Linked DNA regions of Neorhizobium galegae bv. orientalis str. HAMBI 540. The protein of the gene in region 1 interacts with the protein of each later gene in a pairwise test. Links are inferred from orthologs where the notes say so. Each region holds a gene or a part of one and is shown in the gene's direction. Other genes may lie near its edges.

Region 1 (7,506 bases):
GGAGGATGATGATACGTCAGCCATGGTCTTTTCTCCTTAGCCTCTATTACGCACGGTCTTCGCGCGGACGGCGCTCGAAGCCGCCTTCACGCGGACCACGGTCCGGACGGTCGCCGAAGCCGCCTTCGCGGCGCGGAGGACGGTCGCCGAATTCGCGGCGCGGGCCACGGTCGTCGCCATCGCGGCGCGGACGGTCGTCGCGGTCGCGCTTCTGCATCATCGCCGACGGACCTTCTTCATGCTTTTCGACGGCGATCGTCATGTAGCGAAGAACGTCTTCGTTGATGCGCATCTGGCGTTCCATCTCGTGCACGGCCGGAGCCGGTGCGTCGATGTCCATCAGGGCGTAATGAGCCTTGCGGTTCTTGTTGATGCGGTAGGTGAGGGACTTGAGGCCCCAGTTTTCAATGCGCCCGACTTTGCCGCCGTTAGCTTCGATGACGCCCTTGTACTGTTCGACGAGGGCATCAACCTGCTGAGCGGACATATCCTGCCGGGCAAGGAATACGTGTTCATAAAGAGCCATGTAAGCTTTGCCTTTTCTTGCGGTTGTCTACCCGGACCTCGGCGGCTAAGCCTCAACGACTGCTCCTGGACGGGAAAACCCGAGGCAAGAAAAGTGTTGTATCGAGACGGTCGAGAGCGGAGACACGGGAGGCTTGGACCCTATGGTCCCTGCGGCTTCTTTTTTCAAAGAAACCTGCCCTCCGTTCAGCCACCAGCCAGAAGACCGGGTGTTGCGAACAGCGCGCTTATACGGATTTTTGGCGAGATGGCAAGGGGAAGGTTCGAAATCCGGTCTCCGGCGCTATTCCCGCCCCTAGTCCGGGCTCCACTCGCTGCCTGTGTCTTGGCTTCGGATGATACGGTAGCCGACGCTTTCCAGGAGTTGCTCGGCGTTCAGAAGCATCGCTGCGGTCACGAGGGCTGAATCCCGCACCGCGGCCTCCAGCCTCAGCTGGTCGAGGGCCAGAAGGTGAAGCCTGCGCACCGGCTGGTCGCCTTTTTCCAGCTTCCGCAGCTCGTCCGGCGGCAGATCCAGTTCCGAGGCAAGTTCCTTCTGCGTCAGTTTAAGTTGCTTCCGACGCCGGGCGAACTCTCTTCGGGGCACAACGGATTGCATGGCTTCAGCGCGTCGCTCCGGATATGGAGGGCACTGATTAGCGGTCCTTTTGCGGGCCGGAGCAAGTCGCCTATTGGAGGTAGATGTCCTCCGGCCCTTGGCATTTGCTAGAGCGGCATAGGATACTGTCGGTGGACCTTGGCGATGTCCGCGAAGACTTCGTCCGACAATGTCAGGTCGGCGGCGGCCATGTCGTGCTTCAGCTGTGCCATCGACGTCGCGCCGACGATGATCGATGTCATGAAGGGACGCGACAGGCAGAAGGCGAGTGCCATCTGGGCGAGGTCGAGGCCGTGTTTGGCCGCGACCTCGATATAGGCCTTCACTGCCGGCTCCTGATAGGGCGTCAGGCGGCCGCCGAGGTCCTTGTTGATCGTGGCGCGCGAGCCTTCCGGCCTTGCGCCGTTCTGGTACTTGCCAGTGAGGATGCCGGCGGCGAGCGGCGAATAGGCCATCAGCCCGACATCCTCGTGGTGCGCGACCTCGGCGAGGTCAAGATCGAAGTGGCGATAGAGGAGATTGTATTCGTTCTGCAGCGAGGCGATGCGCGGCAGGGCCTTTTTCTCCGAAAGCCGCAGGTACTTCATCGCGCCCCAGGCGCTTTCGTTGGAAAGGCCGACGGCGCGCAGTTTGCCTTCCTTCACCAGTTCGCCGAGCGTTTCCAGGATCTCGGCGATTTCGGCCGCCGCCTTGTCGCGGTTCTGCTGCGAGACGTCGAAGGTCCAGGAATTGCGGAAATGGAAAGTGCCGCGGTTCGGCCAATGGATCTGGTAGAGGTCGAGATAATCGGTCTGCAGGCGGGTCAGGCTGGCGTCGACCGCCTGGCGGATGGTGGCGGGCTCGATGTCGCGCCCATCGCGGATATGCGGACGGCCGCTGCCGGCGATCTTCGTGGCGAGGACCAGGTCCTTGCGCTTGCCGCTCTTCTTCAGCCACGTGCCGATATATTCCTCGGTGCGGCCGTGGGTGGCGGGACTTACCGGCGTGGTTGGATAGAGCTCCGCGGTATCGAAGAAGTTGATGCCGTTCTCGAAGGCGTGGTCCATCTGCTCATGGGCTTCGGCTTCCGAATTCTGGGTACCCCAGGTCATGGTGCCAAGGCAGATTTCCGACACGGACAGGTCCGTGCGGCCGAGTTTTTTATACTTCATGGAAATGAGATCCCGTTCTCAAAAAGTCGGCGGCACTCTAAGCCGGATTTGATGAAGCGCAAGGGGACAACAGGTTGTAAAAGGCCTCGAAAACCGCGCTGCCCTTGACTCTCCGGGCCGGAATGTGAATGGAGAGGCAAAACATAAGGGAAGGAAATCATCCCCATGAGCACGATCGCATTCACGTTCCCCGGCCAGGGCAGCCAGGCTGTCGGCATGGGCAAGGATCTGGCGGAGGCTTTTCCCGAAGCCCGCGCCGTCTTCGATGAAGTCGACGAGGCGCTCGGCCAGAAGCTCTCCGACATCATGTGGAACGGCCCGGAAGAAACGCTGACGCTGACCGCCAATGCGCAGCCGGCGCTGATGGCGGTCTCGGTCGCAGCGATCCGGGTGATGGAAGCGCGCGGCCTGAAGCTCGCCGACAAGGTTGCCTTCGTGGCCGGCCATTCGCTCGGCGAATATTCGGCGCTGTGTGCCGCCGGCACATTCTCGCTGGCTGACACGGCGCGCCTCCTGCGCATCCGCGGCGATGCCATGCAGTCGGCGGTCCCGGTCGGGCAGGGCGCCATGGCGGCGATCATCGGCCTCGAACATGGCGACGTCGACGCGATCTGCGCTGCGGCCCGCGATGCCGGCGTCTGCCAGATTGCCAACGACAACGGTGGCGGCCAGCTCGTCATCTCCGGCTCCAAGGCGGCTGTCGAGAAGGCAGCCGGGCTTGCGACCGAAAAGGGTGCCAAACGCGCCATCATGCTGCCGGTCTCCGCACCCTTCCACAGCGACCTGATGGCGCCGGCGGCCGACGCCATGCGTCACGCGCTCGACAAGGTGGAGAAGCATAATCCGGTCGTGCCGGTAATCGCCAACGTGCGCGCCGTGCCGGTCTATGACGCCGAAGAGATCGCCAAGCTGCTGGTCACCCAGGTGACGGGCCAAGTCCGCTGGCGCGAGACGGTGGAATGGTTCGGCGCCAACGGCGTGACGACCCTATACGAGATCGGTTCGGGAAAAGTGCTGACCGGCCTTGCCCGTCGTATCGACAAGAATATCTCCGGCATTGCCGTCAACACGCCGGCCGATATCGAAGCCGCGCTCACAGCCATTCTCGGCTGAAACCAAAGACACGCGAAGGAACACGATCATGTTTGATTTGACCGGCCGCAAGGCATTGGTGACGGGCGCAACCGGCGGGCTGGGCGAAGAGATCGCCCGGATGCTGCACAGCCGAGGCGCCACCGTCGGCCTGCACGGCACCCGCGTCGAGAAGCTCGAGGCGCTGGCCTCCGAACTCGGCGAGCGCGTCAAGATCTTCCCGGCAAATCTCTCCGACCGCGCCGAAGTGAAGGCGCTCGGTGAGAAGGCCGAGGTCGAGCTCGAAGGGGTCGACATCCTGGTCAACAATGCCGGCATCACCAAGGACGGCCTGTTCGTGCGCATGAGCGACGACGACTGGGACAACGTCCTGGAAGTCAACCTGACGGCGGTCTTCCGCCTGACCCGCGAACTCACCCATCCGATGATGCGCCGCCGTTATGGCCGCATCATCAACATCACCTCGGTGGTCGGCGTCACCGGCAATCCGGGCCAGACCAATTACTGTGCCTCGAAGGCCGGCATGATCGGCTTCTCGAAGTCGCTCGCCCAGGAAATCGCCACCCGCAACGTGACGGTCAATTGCGTGGCGCCGGGCTTCATCGACAGCGCGATGACCGGCAAGCTCAACGACAAGCAGAAAGAGGCGATCCTCGGCGCCATTCCGATGAAGCGCATGGGTGCCGGATCGGACATCGCGTCCGCGGTCCTTTATCTCGCCTCCAGCGAGGCTGGTTACGTCACCGGCCAGACCCTGCATGTCAACGGCGGCATGGCGATGATCTGATTGAGTGCCGCCTTCAAGAAAACACGTTACAATCGGTTGTTGGCGGCTGTGCAATGGAACAAATTCTGGCTTTGCTGAACAGGGAAACCATGTTAAGCGGGCCATGACTGTGAATGGTCACCCTGATATGCAGGCCGTCATATTGCGTGAGCGCGATAGGATTGGAACCTGAAAAGGGGAGAACGGGTTTGCCCGCATCGGCGCTGAACAAGCGGCGGTCGCAGGTTTTTAACAGGGTGCGGATGCCGATCGGGCATTCGATAAAGACAAAGGTCGAGGAAACCGACATGAGCGATATCGCAGAACGCGTTAAGAAAATTGTTATTGACCACCTCGGCGTCGACGCCGACAAAGTCGTCGAAGGCGCAAGCTTCATCGACGATCTTGGTGCGGACTCGCTCGACACCGTCGAACTGGTCATGGCTTTCGAGGAAGAATTCGGCGTTGAAATCCCCGACGATGCTGCCGATTCCATCCTGACCGTCGGCGACGCTGTGAAGTTCATCGAGAAGGCCCAGGCCTGATCGACCCGACATAGAGGGGATGACGTCGCAAGGCAGATCCCGAAAACGGCCCGCTTGTTCGGGCCGTTTCAGCAATTGGGGCTTGGGCCCTGAAAAATCGAGAAAAATTATAGGGTAGGGCACTGGCGATGAGACGGGTCGTTATCACCGGTACCGGCATGGTATCTCCTCTCGGATGCGGAACGGAAGTCAGCTGGTCGCGCTTGCTGGCCGGCGAAAATTCCGCCCGCGTCGTCACTGAATTCGAGGTCGAAGACCTTCCCGCAAAGATTGCCTGCCGCATTCCTGTCGGCGACGGCTCCGATGGCACGTTCAACGTGGACCAGTGGATGGAGCCGAAGGAACAGCGCAAGGTCGATCCCTTCATCATCTACGGCGTGGCCGCCGCCGAGATGGCGCTCGAAGATGCCGGCTGGCATCCGAAGACCGACGAGGACCAGATCGCCACCGGCGTGCTGATCGGCTCGGGCATCGGTGGCCTCGAAGGCATCGTCGAGGCAGGCTACACCCTGCGCGACAAGGGCCCGCGCCGCATTTCGCCATTCTTCATTCCCGGCCGGCTGATCAATCTTGTCTCCGGCCAGGTATCGATCCGCCACAAACTGCGCGGTCCGAACCACGCGGTCGTCACGGCCTGTTCCACCGGCGCGCACGCCATCGGCGATGCGGCCCGGATGATCGCCTTCGGCGATGCGGAGGTGATGGTCGCCGGCGGTGCGGAATCGCCGATCTGTCGTATTGCGCTGGCCGGCTTCGCTGCCTGCAAGGCGCTTTCGACCCAGCACAACGACGATCCGCAGAAGGCTTCGCGCCCCTATGACCGGGACCGCGACGGTTTCGTTATGGGCGAGGGCGCTGGCATCGTGGTTCTGGAGGAGCTGGAACATGCCAAGGCCCGCGGCGCCAAGATCTATGCGGAGGTGGTCGGCTACGGAATGTCCGGGGACGCCTTCCACATCACCGCGCCTTCGGAAGACGGCGACGGCGCATTCCGCTGCATGACCGCGGCGCTGAAGCGTGCGGGTATTTCGGCGTCGGACGTTGACTACATCAATGCCCACGGCACTTCGACCATGGCTGATACGATCGAGCTCGGCGCAGTCGAGCGCCTGGTCGGCAATGCGGCCTCGAAGATCTCGATGTCGTCGACCAAGTCGGCGATCGGCCATCTTCTCGGTGCTGCCGGTGCGGTCGAGGCGATCTTCTCGGCGCTCGCCATCCGCGACAATATCGCGCCGCCGACGCTCAACCTCGACAATCCCGATGTCGAGACGGCAATCGACCTGGTGCCGCACAAGGCCCGCAAGCGCGAGATCAACGTGGCGCTGTCGAACTCCTTCGGTTTCGGCGGCACCAACGCATCACTCGTGCTGCGCCGCTACGAGGCCTGATCTTTCTGGCTTGATCTCTGGCGCCCGATCTTTGGGGCCGAACTTTTCGGGCATGGATCGTTTCGGCCCCTGAAACATATGCCGGCTGGACTCGCGAGCCGGCTCGTATCATCTTCTGGACCTGTTTTTCGCCGCATTGGTTGGCCAAACAGCGGGTTGCAAGTCTTTGAGTCTGTAGGGGGCGTTAACCCCGGGGGGCGCGGTTGAACGATACGAATCATGTCAGTGAACTGCCGCCCGGCAATGGCAGGGGGCCGATTATTCCGAAATCGCCGAACGAGGCCCTGAAGCCCGAACGTGTTCCGGAACCGCCCCGCCGTTCCAAGAAGGCGCGCAGCCAGGTCGTCATCTTCCTGAATTTCGTGATGACCATGGTCGTCGTTCTCTGCGTGATCGGGATTGCCGGCTTCTACTACATGATCTCGGCCTTCCAGCAGCCGGGCCCGCTCGAAGCCAATACTCATTTCATGGTCCGCCCCGGCAACGGGCTTGCGGAAATCGCCACCAATCTCGAGCGCAACGGCATCATCTCCGATGCGCGCGTCTTCCGCTACGTGACGGCGACCTACCTGCGCAAGGGCGACACGCTGAAGGCCGGCGAATACGAGATCAAGGCGCGCGCCTCCATGAAGGACATCATGGGTGTGCTGGAATCCGGCAAGTCGATCCTCTATTCGGTCGTCATGCCGGAAGGCCTGACGGTGCGTCAGATGATGCTGCGGCTCGCCGAAGATACGGTGCTCGAAGGCGACCTGCCGTCCGAACTGCCGGCCGAGGGAAGCTTGAGGCCCGATACCTACAAGTTCTCGCGCGGCAGCAAGCGTGCCGACATCATCCAGCAGATGCGGGTTGCGCAGCAGAAGATGGTCGACCAGATCTGGGAGCGCCGCGACCCGGACCTGCCGGTCAAGACCAGGGAAGAATTCGTCGTGCTCGCTTCGATCGTCGAGAAGGAGACCGGCAAGGAAGACGAGCGCGCCCATGTGGCCTCCGTCTTCATCAACCGGCTGCAGCGCGGCATGCGCCTGCAATCGGACCCGACGATCGTCTACGGCATCTTCGGCGGCGAGGGGAAACCTTCCGACCGGCCGATCTTCAAGTCGGACCTTGCCAAGCAGACGCCCTACAACACCTACCAGATCAAGGGCCTGCCGCCGACGCCGATCTCCAATCCCGGCCGCGCGGCGCTGCAGGCCGTGGCCAATCCCTGGCGGACCAAGGACCTCTATTTCGTGGCCGACGGCACCGGCGGACATGTGTTCGCCGCGACGCTGGAGGAACACAATGCCAACGTCCGCCGTTGGCGTAGAATGGAATCCGAGCGTGCCGCCAACCCGGAAGTAGTGGACGGCCAGCCGGATGGCGACGAAGCGGAAAAGCCGCCGAAGAGCAACTGACCGCTTCCTTTAAAGCATGATCTGGAGACACCGATGACATT
Region 2 (7,393 bases), 2.0 Mb from region 1 along the record:
AGGAGATCGAGAACCTGCCGGTCAGTCCGCGCCATCTCGTCTGGCGCGACGGCGATCTGGATCTGAAATCCTAGTTCGGCCTTTTGGGCATTCCAGCGGGTTTGAAAGGCCGAGGCCGTGGATCGCCGGCTGTCGTGCCGACTGACGCATGAACGGCCCTGGCGTGCCGGCTGGAACATCTGCGCATTGCTTTCCGTTTCTCCTGCGAAAGGAGAACGCCATGCGGAAGATCGAGATCGGAAACGAGGTCGGATGGACTTGGGGGCGAGCCGAGGCCAGGGGCAAGACGATCAAGCGCAAGGCGGATGCCGATGAGCCTGCGTTCCTAATCAGCGTTCTCCAGAGTCAGTCCGAACTGAGGAAGACCCATGGATAGCGAAATCCCTGATCACATCCCGCCCGCCGAAGTGGCGCAAGCTGCTGAAAAAGGCTTGAAGCTCCGCTCCCAGTACCGCCGCGGCGGCACGATGGTCGGGGTAGCGCGAGCCCGCGACCTCAAGAACCGCAAGTCGATCTCGGAAAAGACGGTGCGGCGGATGGTGAGCTATTTCTCCCGCCACAAGGCTGACAAGCGGGCCGAGAATTTCGGCGACGACGACAATCCATCGACAGGCTATATCGCCTGGCTGCTCTGGGGTGGCGATGCGGGCCAGAAATGGGCCGAGGAACACAAGAAGGCGATCGAAAAGGCAAAGAACGAGGCGAAGATGCGGCGCTTCACGCAGTCGCATTGAGAGTAGCGGCAAGATCTGTGATCGTCTGTCGTAAGAGCGGCGCGCCGCCCGGCTGCCAGCCGAGTGCCCTCAGTTTGTCCGTCGACATGACGCTGACGATGCCGCGATCTGCCGGCGGCGGCAGGTTGTGTTGGGGACCTGAGAGAGAGCCGAGGATTTCGTTGGTGTCGGTCAGAATGTCCGACGTGTTGAAGACCTGGCCGGCGATCTTGCCGGTTTCGGTTTCCAGCATGAGGCGAACGGCGGTGGCAATATCGCGGCCGTGGACCTCCGTTCCCGCCCGTGATGGAACCGGCCGGCCGGCGAGGTAATCCGCAAACAGCATGTCCCATTTGGTGGGGCGCAGATTGCCGTAGACGCCGGTGAGCCGGAGAGACGAGGTCGCAAAGCCGGGGGCCGAAAGCTCCGCCAATGCTCCCTCGGTCCAGAGTTTGATCTCGCCATAGAGGCTGTCGGGCTTCAAAGCGAGACCTTCGTCAAGCGCCGTTCCGGCCGGTTGCCCGTCATAGACGGCCCTGCTCGAGAGGAAGACCGCCCGGCGGGTGCCGGCCTTCCTGGCGGTCTCGAACAACTTGACCGTGCCATCGAGGTTCAGCCGCCGGAAGCGATCGGGATCATTGCCTTCGCCGCCGCGATATTTTCCGGGCAAATGGTCGAAGGCAGCATGGACGAAGAAATAGGCCTCGTCGAAAGCTTCGATCTGGTCGAGGGCGGGATCGAGCGAAAGGGGTGCGAATTCGACAGGTTTGGAAAAGAAGCCAGGCGCCGGCGGACTGCGCCCTCCGACAATCACCTGATATCCGGCATCGATGAGGCCTTCGACGATGTAGCGGCCGACCAGGCCCGTTCCGCCCGATATCAGCACCTTCATGGCGTTTCTCCCGGTTTCGGCAGGCTGGAGAGGGCGGGGATCTCGCGATCCTCGTAAAATGCATGCCAGAGGTCGATCAGCGGCCGCAGCCGGTCGGCCTTCGGGTGATCCTTCTCCCACGGCTTCTCATACTGGTAATGCAGCACGCCGATGCTTTCCCAGTCCCAGAGATCCGGCATTTTGAACCAGACATATTGCAGCATGTTCATGAAAACCGGCAGGCCGTGCCAATCCGGGAAGAAGGCCTCCAGAAACGTCTGGTCGGTGCGCCGCCAGAAGGCGTTCGGCTGGTCGAGTGCCGTCAGCATGTTTGCGAAAGTCTCGGCAGACGGTTTGGCGACGAAGACGCCGGAATTCAGCCGATGAAAATCCGAAAGGTTTTCGTAGACGTTCGGGGCGGCGGAAAATTCCGGATAGGCGAACAGCTGGTCGATCGGCTTTAGCATCAGCGCGTCGGCATCGATAAAGACGCAGGTTTCGTATTCGATGAGCTGCCAGAGTCGAAGCTTGCAGAAATTATCGAGCGGCGTGTGAAAATCCGGTTTGCGGCCCTTGGTGAAAGGCGCGGCGCCATGCAGGTTTTTTCGCGCATGCCGTTCGTTGAACGCGTCGGAGAGTGGCAGATGCTCCACCTCGACGAGCCGGCAGCCGAGGGTTTCGAGCGGGGCCAGCGCCGAGCCCTCGACGCCACCGGTCTGGAGGACGACGATATCGGCCTCAGTGCCGGTGCGGCGGATGGATCGGGCCAGCGCAGTGGCGCCCATGGCATAATCGGCATTGGTGACGAGGGTGACGAAGGCGTTGGTCATGAGGCTCGGTGCCTCACGACACAGACTTCAGCCGTACACCCTCCGGGTCATGCTCCACTTTCGCGGCGATGTCTCTCGTCCAGGCGGAGACGGCCGGAACGCGTGATCTATCAACGCGATAGGCGTATTTCTTCGCGACGTCGACGATCTCTCCGAGCAGTCCTTCGCCGAGGGTGGTCGGCTCGAGGCCAAGGCCGAGGAATTTTTCGTTCTTCACCACCAGCTCGTTTTCCGGCGCTTCCTTGCGCGGGTTCGGCAGCCAGGCGATCCTCGAACCGGTCATTTTCGCGATCATCTCGGCAAGATCGCGCACCCGGTGGGTTTCGGTCATCTGGTTGAAGATCTCGACGCGGCCGCCGCGCGCCGGTGGATTGTTCAGTGCAATCTCGATGCAGCGGACCGAATCCTGGATGTGGATGAAGGCGCGGGTCTGGCCGCCGGTGCCGTGGACGGTGAGCGGGTAACCGATCGCCGCCTGGATGAGAAAACGATTCAAGACCGTCCCGTAATCCCCGTCATAGTCGAATCTATTGATCAGTTGAGTATGGCGGCGGGTCTGCTCTGTGTGGGTGCCCCAGACGATGCCCTGGTGCAGGTCGGTGATCCGCAATCCGTCGTTCTTCGCGTAGAACTGGAAGAGCTGCTGATCGAGGCATTTGGTCATGTGGTAGATCGAGCCGGGATTGCTCGGATAAAGGATTTCCTGCGAAACGGTGCGGCCGTCGGCGGTTTCGATGCCGACCGGCAGATAACCTTCCGGGATCGCCGCGCCGACCGTCGAATAGCCGTAGACGCCCATCGTGCCGAGATGCACCAGATGCGCGTCGAGATCGAGTTCGACCAATGCATTCAAAAGGTTATGGGTGGCGTTTACGTTGTTGCTGACGGTGTAGTTCTTGTGCCGGTCGCTCTTCATCGAATAGGGCGCGGCGCGCTGCTCGGCGAAGTGGATGATGGCGTCGGGGCGATGTTTCGAAAGCCAGCCCTTCAGGAGTTCGTAATCCTTGGCGAGGTCGATCAGGTGGAAATGGATGCGGCGGCCGGTTTCGGCATGCCAGATGCGGGTGCGTTCCTGGATGCTGTCCATCGGCGTCAGCGACTGGACACCGAGCTCCGTATCGATCCAGCGGCGGGAGAGGTTGTCGAGGATGTGGATCTCGTGGCCGGCGTCCGACAGGTGAAGCGATGTCGGCCAGCCGACGAAACCGTCACCGCCCAGGACTGCAATCTTCATGGGTACTCTCCGCTGGTTTTCGACTTATTTCCTGATAGGGAGGATATGTGACAGGACGTCAAAACTGGGGCGGCATTGCGCGCTTATCCAGTGGAGTAGCGGAAATTTCCAAGGCAAGGCCATGAAGGAATACAATTTTTTGTTATCGGGCGAGTTGATGGAAGGCGGTCATCGGCTGGCTCAGCGCGTCTATTACGAAGACACGGATTTTTCCGGCCTCGTCTATCACGCCCGTTATCTGCACTTCCTGGAGCGCGGCCGCACCGACTATCTGCGCTGCCTCGGCTGCGAGCAGAGCGCGCTGCTTTCTGCCGACGAAGAAGGGTTGGTCTTCGTCGTCCACCGTATGGAGATCGACTTCAAGCAGCCGGCCCGCATGGACGATATCCTGGTCATCCAGACGGTGACGGAAAAGGCGGGCGGCGCCAAGATGGTGCTCAACCAGGAGATCCGCCGCGGCGAAACGCTGCTGATCGCCGCAAAGGTGGTGATCGCCGTCATCAACAGGCACGGGCGTCCGCGCCGGCTGCCGGAGAGCGTGGCGGAAAAGTTCCTAGGGCGCCCGGCCGGGCAGGTCAGTCCGGTTTAGACCGGACCTACGGGCCGCCGCAGGCATGCTGCGAATCGGCCATTGCCCAGCTCTGTCCGGTGCGTGCGTTGGTGACGAAATATTCCCGGCCCCGGTCGTCGCCTCCCGGGCAGCGTTTGGGAGTGGAAATCAGGCACATGGTCACCTTGTCGCCGGGCTTGGAGGCGATCAGCGCCTCCTCGCGGGCATAGGAAACCTGGTAGCCTTTGTTGGCATATTCGATGCCGGTTCCGGAGTTGTAATCCTCGTCCTTGACGGGATCCTGGCCGACCCTCGGATGGACGGCAGTCACGTTGGTGACAGCGCATTGGCCGATCTTCTGCGGCAGGGTCGGCGAGGGTTTGGCCCGCCCTGCCGCGATTATATTGGCGGTAACGTCCGCGGGAATGCTGTTGTCGCCGCCGAGTTTCCCAAGGATCGCTATATAGGTGCTGAGAACGCAGGATCGGTCGGAGCCGCAGGCTGAGCGGTCGCTGGTGAAGTCACGCAGCGTCTTGCGGGTCTCAGCCTTGTTGTCCTTTTCGGCCTTTTCCTGGACCCTGGGAAGCACTGTGTCCAATGCCGAAAGGAGCGGGTCGTTGCAGACTATCCGTTCATCGGGCGAGGGGACGCCCTTGCAATCGAACGAGCCGGCATGCGCCGACGTGGCGATCAACATCGTCAAGGCTATCGTCACCGCACGCCACATGGTCATTCCCCAAAAATCCGCTTCCACAGGTGTGCTACTCCCTGAATGAGAAAAAACTAAGTTGCAAGTCACCAACTTTCCTTGTTCCAACTTGAAGTGATCTGCGAACTGGCAATTGCAAGACCCCTCTAAACCATTCGTTAACGATAATGGTGTCTTACTGAGCATCGAGGAATTTGTGCAACGCACGCCTTCCTTTGACCAAAATTGAAAGCGAGAAGCCAAGCTTGGAGCTCAGGGTATCTTGGGGTTAGGGCTAAGCGCATCCAGCGATCAAAGACATACTCGCCTGAGCGCGCTTTTGAACCGCCCGGTCCCTAAAGCCGGGCGTTTGGATTCGGGGATAGTAGATGGAACACGTAGGTTTGGCGGCAGCGGCGAGCGAAGTGAGCCTCTGGTCGCTGTTCATGCAGGCCGGTCTGGTCGTCAAGATGGTGATGATCGGCCTTATCGGCGCATCGGTCTGGACCTGGGCGATCGTGATCGACAAATATATCAGCTTCGGTAAGGCCAAGCGCCAGTTCGACCAGTTCGAACAGGTTTTTTGGTCCGGCCAGTCGCTGGAAGAGCTTTACCGCACGCTGTCGGAGCGGACGAATACCGGTCTTGCGGCGATTTTCGTCGCCGCCATGCGCGAATGGAAGAAGAGCTTCGAGCGCGGTGCGCGGTCGCCGATCGGCCTGCAGATGCGTATCGACCGGGCGATGGACGTGACCATGTCGCGCGAGGCGGAAACCTATGAGGCGCGCCTCGGTTCGCTCGCGACGATCGGCTCGGCCGGCCCGTTCATCGGCCTCTTCGGCACGGTCATCGGCATCATGACGTCGTTCCAGGCGATCGCCGGTTCGAAGTCCACCAATCTCGCGGTCGTCGCGCCCGGTATCGCCGAAGCGCTGCTCGCCACCGCGATCGGCCTTGTCGCCGCTATCCCGGCGGTCATCGCCTACAACAAGTTCATCGCCGATGCCGGCAAGCTCTCGGGCCGCATGGAAGGTTTTGCGGACGAGTTCTCCGCCATCCTGTCGCGCCAGATCGACGAGAAGCTGCAGCCGCGCCAGGCGGCGCAGTAAAAGCCTTTCGGGCTCTCAAGGAGTAACGTCTCATGGGCATGTCGGCCGGAGGAGCAAGGGCATCAGGTGGCGGTCGTCGCAGGCGCGGCGGACGTCGCGGCGGTGCGATCAGCGAAATCAACGTGACGCCGCTCGTCGACGTCATGCTCGTTCTGCTCATCATCTTCATGGTGGCGGCACCGATGATGACCGTCGGCGTACCGATCGACCTGCCGGAAACGCAGGCGAAGGCGATGAATGCCGATACCCAGCCGATTACCGTCTCGGTCAATCCGAAAGGCGAAATCTTCCTCCAGGAAACTCCGATTGGCCTCGACGAGATCGTGCCGAAGCTGCAGGCGATCGCAACGACCGGCTATAACGAGCGCATTTACGTGCGCGGCGATACGACCGCGGCCTACGGCGTCGTCATGAAGGTCATGGCCCGCATCTCTTCTGCCGGGTACAAGAATATCGGCCTCGTGACCCTGCAGGAACAGGAGAAGTGATCGCGGCGCCATGAAGGTCAGTCTCGGCACATCGCTGGTCCTCCACTCGCTGGTCCTCGGCTTGGCGCTCGTTTCGCTGAGCGCGCCCGCGTCTTTCGACGTGGCCGACGTGGAAGCGCTTCCCGTCGACATCGTCCCGGTCGAATCGATCACCCAGACCCAGCAGGGTGACAAGAAGGCGCCCCCCAGCCAGAAGCCTTCGCCCAAGGAAACCAAAAACCAGAAGATTGTCGACAACGCCCAGAACGCCGGCGAGAACAATGTCGACCTGAAGACACCGCCGACGCCGACCACCAAGCCGCAGCCGACTGAAACGACGGCGGCTCCGAAGCCGGTGGAACGGCCGACGCCGACCCCGACGCCTGAACAGAACCAGGTCAAGGATATCGTCAAGGAAGAGACGGCGCCGAAGCCGACCGAGATGGCTGCCCTGCCGCAGCCCAAGCCGGAGATCATGCCGCCGAAGCCGGAACCTACCCCGCCGAAGCCTGAGCCGACGCCACCAAAGCCGGAGGCTGCCAAGCCGACGCCCGCGCCTTTGCAGAGCGAGAACACGTCCGAGACAGGCGAGTTGCCGCAATCGGTTCCGGCGCCGGCTTCGAGGCCGCAGCCGCCGAAGCCCGAACCGCCGAAGGAGCAGGCCAAGCCCGTCGAGAAGCCGGCTGAAAAGCCGGCCGAGACGAAGCCGGTTGCGGCTAAGGCAACTGAAACGGCGAAGACTGACAACAAGTCGACCGCATCCGTCAAACCTTCCGACAAGAAGGAAGGCAAGCAGCAGGAAACCGCCAAGTCGTCGTCTTCGATGGCGAGCGATTTCAACGCCGACCAGATCGCAGCCCTGCTCAACAAGCAGGAGGCATCCGGTGGCGGCGCCAAGCGTTCGAAGGAGGTCGCCAGCATCGGTGCTACG

What was found.
Region 2: the proteins of RG540_RS05155 (region 1) and ybgC interact in binary tests that used the Escherichia coli proteins (3 or more experiments, as listed by UniProt). The link is inferred for Neorhizobium galegae bv. orientalis str. HAMBI 540 from one-to-one orthologs.

Annotation. Positions count from the first base shown.
Region 1 is NZ_HG938353.1:1,000,852-1,008,357, forward strand. The notes cover bases 3,143-6,058. They hold RG540_RS05155 (acyl carrier protein), read left to right. Parts: upstream 3,143-4,440; coding sequence 4,441-4,677; downstream 4,678-6,058. Other genes in these bases: fabD (ACP S-malonyltransferase), read left to right, coding at 3,143-3,387; fabG (3-oxoacyl-[acyl-carrier-protein] reductase), read left to right, coding at 3,416-4,153; RG540_RS32290 (hypothetical protein), read right to left, coding at 4,167-4,442; fabF (beta-ketoacyl-ACP synthase II), read left to right, coding at 4,806-6,058. In the rest of the region: rpsR (30S ribosomal protein S18), read right to left, coding at 1-24; rpsF (30S ribosomal protein S6), read right to left, coding at 47-526; RG540_RS05135 (helix-turn-helix domain-containing protein), read right to left, coding at 821-1,123; RG540_RS05140 (aldo/keto reductase), read right to left, coding at 1,231-2,274; more of fabD, read left to right, coding at 2,440-3,142; more of fabF, read left to right, coding at 6,059-6,068; endolytic transglycosylase MltG, read left to right, coding at 6,272-7,465; RG540_RS05170 (YicC/YloC family endoribonuclease), read left to right, coding at 7,499-7,506. UniProt on the Escherichia coli protein: Carrier of the growing fatty acid chain in fatty acid biosynthesis.
Region 2 is NZ_HG938353.1:2,978,002-2,985,394, reverse strand. The notes cover bases 2,701-5,503. They hold ybgC (tol-pal system-associated acyl-CoA thioesterase), read left to right. Parts: upstream 2,701-3,769; coding sequence 3,770-4,237; downstream 4,238-5,503. Other genes in these bases: tolQ (protein TolQ), read left to right, coding at 5,276-5,503; RG540_RS14755 (lysozyme inhibitor LprI family protein), read right to left, coding at 4,245-4,931; RG540_RS14765 (NAD-dependent epimerase/dehydratase family protein), read right to left, coding at 2,701-3,648. Also shown: RG540_RS14785 (NUDIX hydrolase), read left to right, coding at 1-74; RG540_RS32865 (hypothetical protein), read left to right, coding at 221-376; RG540_RS14780 (hypothetical protein), read left to right, coding at 369-734; RG540_RS14775 (NAD-dependent epimerase/dehydratase family protein), read right to left, coding at 718-1,605; RG540_RS14770 (glycosyltransferase), read right to left, coding at 1,602-2,414; more of RG540_RS14765, read right to left, coding at 2,428-2,700; more of tolQ, read left to right, coding at 5,504-5,995; protein TolR, read left to right, coding at 6,028-6,483; RG540_RS14740 (hypothetical protein), read left to right, coding at 6,494-7,393.